DNA from 3 places in the Paenibacillus sp. FSL P4-0176 genome. Region 2 is predicted to be linked to each of the others. Evidence: riboswitches for the same ligand, from Rfam matches in the RefSeq annotation. Region 2 holds a riboswitch; each other region holds the start of a gene.
The links. Region 2 has a riboswitch for thiamine pyrophosphate ahead of MKY95_RS04660 (ECF transporter S component). Riboswitches for the same ligand answer to the same signal wherever they lie in the genome.
Positions count from the first base shown of each region.

Region 1 (3,282 bases), 260 kb from region 2:
TATTTTGATTTTGGCTCTTTTTGGTTTACAGATGAGACCGTTTCTCATATAATTTATGTAACCAAGTTTCATGTGATGAAACATGAGGAGGGCATTATGCCATGGAAGATCGCAAGTTAACCGTCCGGGCTGTGGAACGGGCGCTGGATATATTATTATGTTTTACCACACGCAGTGATCTGGGACTCACCGAAATTGCCAGCCAGATTGGCCTGCACAAAAGTACAGTGCACCGTTTGATGGCTACGCTGGAGGATCGAGGGTTCGTGATCCGCGATGCAGCAACAGAGAAGTACCGACTTGGCATCCGAATCTGGGAGCTGTCAGCTCATATGTCCCGCAGTGATGATCCCGCTATTCTGCTGCTGCCTGCGATGGAGCGACTGAGAGATCGATTGGGGGAGACCGTGAGTCTGTACCTGCGTGATGGGAGTGAACGGATTCGTATTCAGGCGGTGCAAAGTGATCAGGCGATCCGCCGAGTTGCTCCCGTTGGTGTTAGACTCCCGCTGTCTGTGGGGGCTTCCAGCAAAGTCCTGATGGCGTTTGCCACGGACGAGGATCGTGAAGAACTGATGAACGGGCCGGAATGGCCGGTGTTTATTGATCCCGCGGTGTATTTAGCGCAGATGGGAGATATCCGGGATAACGGATATGCCACAAGTTACGAGGAACGTGAGCCGGGAGCTGCCGCGGTATCTGTACCGATTATGGATCGCAGAGGCAATATTGCAGCTGCCCTCTCGGTCTCAGGACCTGTCAGCCGACTTTCGCAGGAGACATTGCATGAATACGCACCTGTGTTGAAGGATGCTGCTACGCAAATGGGGCTCATGTTATCCTGATGTTGATGTAAGTTTTTTCTCCAATAGAGTTTGATCATTTGGAATATAAAGGTTGTTTTTATGTTCCGGTTGCGCTACTCTGTAATGGACGGCCCAGCGGGGCCAGCTTCATTGAATATGAACGGCGGCTTATGTAAGCTGCAACTAATTAACGTTACTGGGGGAGTCCGAATTGTCCGGACTGAGACGGAATCGCATGAGATTCCGGACCCTTTGCACCTGATCTGGATCATACCAGCGTAGGGAAGTAATCGGCGATATGACCACAACCACCACATGATGTGACCCTTGTAGGGCTCCGTTAAGGAGCTGCATAAAGGTGCATTATTGGTGATGGACATAAAAGTCGGTTCCTTCGGGGACCGGCTTTTTTATATACAGGGAACGGGCGATATAGCGCGGATTTTATGGGCTTCTTTTTCGATAACCTGCGGAAGTGGGCTTGGATGAGGAGGGAAGTCTTATAGATCGATGATCTGTGGCAGCCTCCGTCTGTTGTTAACTGTACATGAAAAGTGTCTCCCCTGGTCTGGTGTAGGATCGCTCTTTCTTCTCTGCATTGCGCATGATTTGGGACAGGTACGTAAGCGAGCTAATGATGAAACCAACCAAACAAGCGACGAACACTGAGGAGGAGACAAGTGAACATGAGTACAGGAAATCAAACGGGACAACAAGCGATGGAACAGGAACATAACGGTCAGCAGGTGGAAAAAGAAACAGGGGCGGCCGGACGGGTCCAGCCCTTTCCGGGCAGCCGCAAAGTCTACATTCAGGGCTCACGGCCGGACATTGCTGTACCGGAGCGTGAGATAGCCCTTCATGACACGAATACTCCCCAAGGGGTGGAGCATAACGAACCGTTGCGTGTCTACGATACGAGCGGCCCGATGACCGATCCCGCATTTCATGCGGATATCCGCGCAGGTTTGCCAGCCCTGCGCACCCGTTGGATCACAGAGCGTGGCGATGTTGAAGCTTATCAAGGCCGTACGGTTAAACCGGAGGATAACGGACTGAAGCCCGGAGGAAAGAGAGCTGGAGCCGAAGAGTACCCTGGATTACGAGGCAAACCGCTGCGAGCACAGACAGGACGCTGTGTGACTCAGATGCATTATGCGAGGCAGGGAGTCATTACGGCAGAGATGGAGTTCGCCGCTATTCGTGAAGGCGTGGAACCGGAATTTGTAAGACAGGAGCTGGCGAGTGGACGGGCCATTCTGCCATCCAACATCAATCACCCGGAGAGTGAGCCGATGTTGATTGGTCGTCATTTTCATGTGAAGATCAATGCCAACATAGGTAACTCTGCCGTATCTTCCTCCATTGAGGAAGAGGTCGAGAAGATGACTTGGGCAGTACGATGGGGATCAGATACCGTAATGGATCTGTCCACAGGCAAAAACATTCATACCACCCGGGAATGGATTATCCGTAATTCACCTGTGCCGATTGGTACGGTGCCGCTGTATCAGGCGCTGGAAAAGGTGAATGGCGAAGCGGAAGCGCTGACTTGGGAGTTGTACCGTGACACACTCATAGAGCAGGCAGAGCAGGGCGTGGACTACTTTACGATTCATGCAGGTGTATTGCTGCGTTATATCCCCATGACCGCCAAGCGAATGACAGGCATTGTGTCTCGGGGCGGTTCCATTATGGCAGCATGGTGTCTGGCGCATCATCAGGAGAATTTTTTGTATACCCATTTTGAAGAAATCTGCGAGATTATGAAAGGGTATGATGTAGCGTTTTCGCTGGGAGATGGACTTCGTCCAGGCAGTATCTACGATGCGAATGACGAAGCTCAGATGGCGGAACTGGCCACGCTTGGGGAACTGACGCAGATCGCATGGAAGCATGATGTGCAGGTGATGATCGAAGGCCCGGGTCATGTGCCGATGCATAAGATCAAGGAGAATGTGGACTTGCAGATGGAGATCTGTAAAGAAGCACCGTTCTACACACTTGGGCCGCTAACGACCGACATTGCGCCAGGATATGATCACATCACATCCGCCATTGGGGCAGCCATGATTGGCTGGTTCGGCACGTCGATGCTCTGTTATGTTACGCCAAAAGAACATTTGGGCCTGCCCAACAAGGATGATGTGCGGGAAGGGGTCATCGCCTACAAGATCGCGGCCCACGCCGCCGATCTGGCGAAGGGACATCCACGTGCCCAGCGCCGCGATGACGCATTGTCCAAAGCGCGGTTCGAGTTCCGTTGGCGTGACCAGTTCAACCTGTCACTGGACCCGGAACGTGCGCTATCCTACCATGATGAGACGCTGCCAGCAGAAGGGGCCAAAGAAGCTCATTTCTGCTCCATGTGCGGACCGAAGTTCTGTAGTATGCGCATCACGCAGGACATTCGTGCCTTTGCGGCGGACAAAGGATTGTCCGAGAATGAGGCTGTAGCTGCCGGGATGCAGGAAAA
Region 1 covers NZ_CP150242.1:759,390-762,671, forward strand. Annotated here, with positions in the region: gene MKY95_RS03555 (IclR family transcriptional regulator) at 102-845, shown strand; TPP riboswitch at 995-1,108, shown strand; gene thiC (phosphomethylpyrimidine synthase ThiC) at 1,526-3,282, shown strand, end outside.
Region 1: it holds a riboswitch for thiamine pyrophosphate, as region 2 does, so the genes downstream of both, thiC (phosphomethylpyrimidine synthase ThiC) here and MKY95_RS04660 (ECF transporter S component) in region 2, are expected to answer to the same signal.

Region 2 (3,282 bases):
TTTTCCCACGCCATCCGGTGAACTGTTGCAAGTCCAGTGCAGGCTGGTAGGCGGGTGATAAAGGCGATAAGGATGAGACGTGAGATATGAGGGATATACCCGGTGTATCGGATAAGCCAGACGATCGCTGTGCTTCCAAACTTGAGATGCCGTGATCCACACACACTTGAATCTCTCCAGAAGCACTTCCCTCTTCTTGCCTAGCTGCCTGCTCTTGCTCCTCCCATATGCCTGGATACCAGATTCCATAAGCCTTCAGCTTGCCCCGTTCATCCGTAAATACCTGCTGTGCTGGCCCATCCGCCACAATCTTTCCTTCAGGTGATAACACAATGATGCGGTCGACCATATCCACAATCTCGTTTATTTTGTGTTCAACGATGATGATCGTTTTGTCACTGGCGATTCGTTTGACGGTATCCCACACCTGGGAAGTCCCCTCATCATCCAGCAGTGCAGTGGGTTCATCCAAAAACAATACCTCCGGGTCCATGGCAAGCATCGAAGCAATCGCAAGACGCTGCTTCATCCCCTGAGACATGGACTGGATCAATACACGATTCTGTTCAAAGGATAACCCCACTTGTTTCAGATAATATTCAATCAGAGCAGGCATCTCTTCACGCGGAATATTTCGGTTTTCCAGAACAAATGCGATCTCTTCATCCGTAAAGGACATACAGAACTGGGTATCCGGATCTTGAAAGACCACTCCTGCTTTGGCGGGAACCTGAATATCATCACATTTCATCGGAATCTCAACCGAACGTGGTATCAGACCGCTCAGAATTTGCAATAACGTTGATTTACCGGAGCCACTCGGGCCAAGCAACAGCACTTTCTCTCCTTGACGCACAGAAAGAGACAAGCCTTGAAATACCAAGGCTTTCTCTCCCGGGAACTTGCATCTTAGATTAGTCACACTTACCGCTTGCGAATTCTCTTCCCCGTTCATCTAATCCAGCGCCTCATAATCTTGTTTGGATACCGGTCTGAGCGAACGCGTTACACCAGTCAGTTCCAATGCTTTGGCGAGATAATAAGCGAACACTCCAGCAATCAAGATGCTTCCAATGAAGCGGAATCCGATAAATAACGTGTAGTTCCAGGCCGAGAGTGAATCAATATACCCGTACTGGTAATCCAGCAAAAGCGAAGTCGCTGCGGCTCCTATGGCTGCAAGACAGGTGACAAACAGATTGGTTTTGCGATACAAAAATGCGGCGAAGAATATCTCGGCTCCCAATCCTTGCAACAGACCGTATACAAGTGTGGACATGCCCCATTCACTACCCAGAAAAGCACTTACCGTTGATGCCGCAACTTCGGCAAGAATAGCCACGCCTGGTTTACGAATGATAACAAAAGCAAACGTGCCCGCCATAAACCACATGCCGTAGATCATCTGCTCCGCATGAACACCAAATGGTTTCATCAAGTCATATGTAGGTCCCCATATCTTGTAAATTACCCCAAACACTACTGCGATCACGATGGTTACCAGAATATCCGTTAGTTTCAATCGCTTGTTGCCTGCTGTTGTTGCCATGTTCTCTACGTCCTTCCTTTGTTCCCTGTGGGGGTTATCAAATTAAACGAAAAAGCCTCCCCGGTTCCGGGCAGGCCTTACGTACAGTGGACAATCTTCACAATGATGTATTGGATGGATGTCGGAAATACGGAATATCAACCAGCACCCCTCCGCCCTGGCAGATACACCACCACAGTTCAAAGAGGTCTGTTGTTCATCCACGTTCATTCCCACAATTCACCCTTACATATCGCAAATCCATGTTCTCTACGCTGGCATTACCCAGATCAGATGTACGGTCAGCGGCACAAGGCCACTCTCTCAGCCCAACTTCATTGAGCTCCCGGTTCACTTATTTCATTGCTTCTAATGTACATCAGATGGGTATTTGTGGCAATCCCTAGAAAAAGCATCATACTTCATTTGGGGTAACAGGGGAAAGAATCTGATGGTTCACTTTCCATAATATGAAACATTTAGGTTATGTAGTCCGTCTTAAACATTTAGAAGGGAGATTGATAGTGATGAAAGATTACAATTCTGTTTGGCAACTTAAAACATGGAAAATGGTCCTTGCCGCTTCGATACTCACCGCAGGCACGGCACCTGCCTTACTCTCATCCACTGTGGCGGAAGCCGCAACAACTAAACCTAAACCGACAGCTTATATTAACAATGTTCAAGCTCAATATGATGTTGTCATACGGCAGGGTATTACGTACGTGGCATTGACGGAGCTTCAATTCCTCGGCAACTATACGTTTGGTTACAATAACAAAACAAAAGAGATCAGCATTAGCACAGGCAGCGATAAGTATGTCCTTACACCTAACAGCAAAACAATGAAGAAAAACGGTCAGAATGCGACATTATCCTCAGCGCCGATTCTGGTGAATGGTAAAGCGATGCTTCCGCTCCGTGCCATCGGTGAAGCTTTTGGTGCCAAGGTGCAGTGGAACCAGAAGGCCAAGGAAGCCTACATTTACACTACCGACGCTACGATTGTAAAAGAATATAACAGTTCCGATCTGACTGTGGCGCGTGAAGCCGCACTGCATCTGCCACGCTTCTCTGAACTGGGACAAGCACGTCTGGACATTCGCAATCCTTTGGGTCCGGTGGATTCATCCATTGAATACATCTTTGAGCAAGGTAAAAAAGATCGTTTCTTCGTTGTTGAGGATAACGATCTGATCAGTTATTATATCCTTAAAAATGGAAGTGCACTGCTACAATGGCAGGCTAACATCAGCAAAAATGCCGGAACCATCGGTGACCTGTTCTTTATTAAAAACAAAGCCGTTGCTGAAGCAGGGACTCGTCCTTCCGTAGCAGGTCAAACACTCGTATCATTTAAGTACTCTCGCATGCTTGAAGAAACCTCTTACGAAATCATGAACAAATTGGGCTCTATTGATACCGGTTCTGTTGTCCCCGAGAAAGGCAAAGTCATCGTTGAAGTTCCGGGAGAGCAATAATTTGAGCATCCTCTATAAAACATTGCTCAGCAGAACTATACTATGACATCTGCATTACAAAGAGCGTCCCACAAAGTCATTGTAACAATGACCTTGGAACGCTCTTTTTGGCGTTATATTTTAACTTCAAATTACAAGCAGAGCTTAAACTTTTACCAACTCCAGCGATTCAATCTTCTGTCTAATATTGCGTGTTCCCAGACTGGCTCGTTTTCCCTGAAGCAAACCCCTTGAACAACGTTGGTACTTTGGAATAACGGGTATTCGTAATTT
Region 2 covers NZ_CP150242.1:1,019,488-1,022,769, reverse strand. Annotated here, with positions in the region: gene MKY95_RS04665 (ABC transporter ATP-binding protein) at 1-955, opposite strand, end outside; gene MKY95_RS04660 (ECF transporter S component) at 956-1,549, opposite strand; TPP riboswitch at 1,779-1,889, opposite strand; gene MKY95_RS04655 (copper amine oxidase N-terminal domain-containing protein) at 2,056-3,009, shown strand; gene MKY95_RS04650 (pectate lyase) at 3,191-3,282, opposite strand, start outside.

Region 3 (3,282 bases), 520 kb from region 2:
CGAAGGTACGGTGCACCATTTTGCGATCCACGTGGATGATCTTGATTCTGAGTACAAACGCATTCAATCCACCGAAGCCGAATTTATCGATGGAGAGATTATTACACTGCCTAACGGTTACCGCTATTTCTTCATCTATGGACCTGAAAAGGAATGGATTGAGTTCTTCCAGCGCTAAGAAATGGAGCTGATTTCATGAACATTTTAATTACCGGCGCAGCCGGAAAAATTGGACGTGACTTGTCCCAACACTTGTCAGAGACATTTCACCTGCGACTAACGGATTTGAATATCGACAGACTGCATACGTATCAAGGGACAGGCCATGAGATCATGACACTGGATGTGACAGACCCCGAAGCCTGTCAGCATGCTTGCGAAGGCATGGATGTGGTTGTACATCTGGCGGGAGATCCTTCCCCGCATGCCGGATTTTATGAATCGTTGTTGGACATCAATATCAAAGGCACATTTAATGTATTCCGTGCAGCCAAGGACCAAGGTGTACGAAGAGTCATTCTGGCAAGCAGTGCACAGACGATCGAGGGGTATCCCATTGATGCTCAGGTCTATCCGGACATGCCGACACGCCCACGGAATTTGTACGGGGTTAGCAAATGTTTTGGAGAATCGCTCGCTTCCTATTTTGCGTATACCGAAGGTTTACAAAGTGTAGCAATACGTATAGGTGCATATGATGATTTTCAACCGGACGGACCCGTGCTGGAGGCAAGGGATATGAGCGCGTATATTAGTCCGGCTGACTTGTGTGATTTGATGTTCAAAGCAATTACAACTACCGATCTGGAACCCTTCACCATACTGCATGGGATCTCGAATAATCGGTTTAAACGATTAAATCTGGAAACCACTCAGAAACAGGTAGGTTATGACCCAAAATCCGATGCTTTTGCACTCAGTCAGATTGCCTTATATGATTCCCCACGATAATTATTGAAAATAACACATCCAAACAGGCTGTTATACATATGTATAACGGCCTGTTTATAACTTATACGTGTCCCTATCCAGTTCATGACTGGACAGGTCCTACCCTCTGGCCTATAATTACACCTAGTAATGCCCGTAACTTCATAGTTTCCCAGGGGAGTCGGAATTGGCCGGCTGAGAGTGTATCCCACCAAGATACTAACCCTTAGACCTGATCTGGATCATGCCAGCGTAGGAATCGGAGTATATCGAAATGGCACAGCCCTATGGCTGAACGCCACCTCTCTAACGCCTGCACGCGTCCCGGAATACGGGACGCTTTTTTAATGTTCTTTTATATAGCCAGAGAGCTAAAAAAAGTGACGTTATCCAGATCTCAACTGGTATAAATCTGTCGATTTATGCAAGATGATTGGATATGAAGCCAAGGAGTACCCCGTGCCAATCGGCCGGACATACCGAAGGAGAGAACCACAGATGAAATGGCGTAAAACGATGGGATTGTTGCTCTTATGCGTGCTTATGGTGACTGTAGCCGCATGTGGTGGCAAAGAAGCTGCCCCAGCTGGGCAGAACGGCAACACAAATACGGAAAGCAGCAACGAAGGTGACACTGCCGCCCTGAAAGATATTAAAGTGGTGCTCGACTGGACACCAAATACGAATCATACAGGCCTGTATGCAGCTGTAGATCAAGGTTTTTATAAAGCCGCAGGCTTGAACGTTGAGATTGTACAACCAGGTGCCGGTGGCGCAGATACAATGGTTGCCTCGAATGAAGTGCCTTTTGGCGTAAGTTATCAGGAGAGTGTAACTCAAGCCCGCACACAGGGTGTTCCATTGGTCTCCATCGCAGCAGTTATTCAGCATAATACATCTGGTTTCGCTGCTCCGGCGGATCGGAATATCAAGTCACCGAAAGATTTTGAAGGTAAAACCTATGGCGGTTGGGGTTCCCCAGTCGAAGAAGCCGTGATGCAATCCATTATGGAAGGCGACGGAGCCGATGTATCCAAAGTGAAAAACATTAACATGGGTGATGCCGACTTTTTCACCGCAGTGAAACGGGATATCGATTTCGCATGGATTTTCTACGCCTGGACAGGTATTGAAGCCGAACTGCGCGGAGAACCGATCGACATGTTATATGTGAAGGATTATTCAGATGCACTGGATTACTACACGCCTGTACTAGTAACAAACGAGCAGACGATCCAAAACGACCCTGAGTTGGTGAAAGCATTCCTGAAAGCCACTTCAGAAGGATATCAATACGCAATTGATCATCCCGAAGACGCAGCAAACATTCTGATCAAGGCCGTACCGGACTTGGATAAAGACTTGGTACTGGCAAGCCAGAAGTGGCTTAGTCCAAAATACACGGATGACGCCCCGCGTTGGGGTGAGCAAAAGCAGGAAGTGTGGCAGAACTACACCGACTGGATGTTTAGCAAAAAACTGCTGGATGAACAGATCGATGTGAGCAAGGCATATACGAACGAGTTTTTACCCCAATAAAATTTCTCATATAAAACGAACTTAATATTTACACGATGACGGAGAGGACAGAAATAACGTGAAAAAGCGAAGCGGTCGCCTTTATCACCGGATTTTCCCTTTAGAGAAAGGGAATCAAAAAAATCTGGGGATAACAGCGATTGGAAGGTTATTCTGTCATCGAAGTGGCAAGTGTAACAGTCATTAGTTCATTTTATTTATCACGAAAGGAGCCGTGATCTCTCATGGCAAGCACACTACTTAGTATTCAGGTTATCCCGAAAACGCCAAATGGCGAGAACTCTTATCCTTACGTTGATCGCGCCATTGAAGTTATTCAGCAATCCGGCCTGAAATATCAGGTGAACGCGCTCGACACCACGATGGAGGGGGAACTAGAGGAACTGCTGGAAGTTGTCCGTAAAATGCACGAGGTACTCGTGGAGGCTGGCAGCCCAAGCATCATCTCCCAGATCAAAATCGCCCATAGCCCTACCGGCTTCAGCATGGATACCCTGACGGAGAAGTATCGCTAATGCCTGCCTATTTCAAAAGTGTATGGCCGCCCATTGTGGCGGTTATTCTCTTTATAGCGATATGGCAGGGAGCCGTCTCCCTCTTCCATATTGAGAAATGGATGCTGCCTTCACCGTCCGACATCGCCCGCGAAGCGGCAACCCAGGCCGAACGGCTTGGCATGCACGCTTCCGCAACCATTCAGTTAACGCTGATTGGATTCGCCGCTGGAACAGCGGTTGGATTACTGATTGCGATGGTACTGCATTTGGTCCCTTTTCTCAAGTCAGCCCTGTACCCTTTACTTATTCTTAGTCA
Region 3 covers NZ_CP150242.1:495,061-498,342, reverse strand. Annotated here, with positions in the region: gene MKY95_RS02390 (VOC family protein) at 1-178, shown strand, start outside; gene MKY95_RS02385 (NAD(P)-dependent oxidoreductase) at 196-951, shown strand; TPP riboswitch at 1,095-1,207, shown strand; gene MKY95_RS02380 (ABC transporter substrate-binding protein) at 1,429-2,469, shown strand; gene MKY95_RS02375 (thiamine-binding protein) at 2,694-2,984, shown strand; gene MKY95_RS02370 (ABC transporter permease) at 2,984-3,282, shown strand, end outside.
Region 3: it holds a riboswitch for thiamine pyrophosphate, as region 2 does, so the genes downstream of both, MKY95_RS02380 (ABC transporter substrate-binding protein) here and MKY95_RS04660 (ECF transporter S component) in region 2, are expected to answer to the same signal.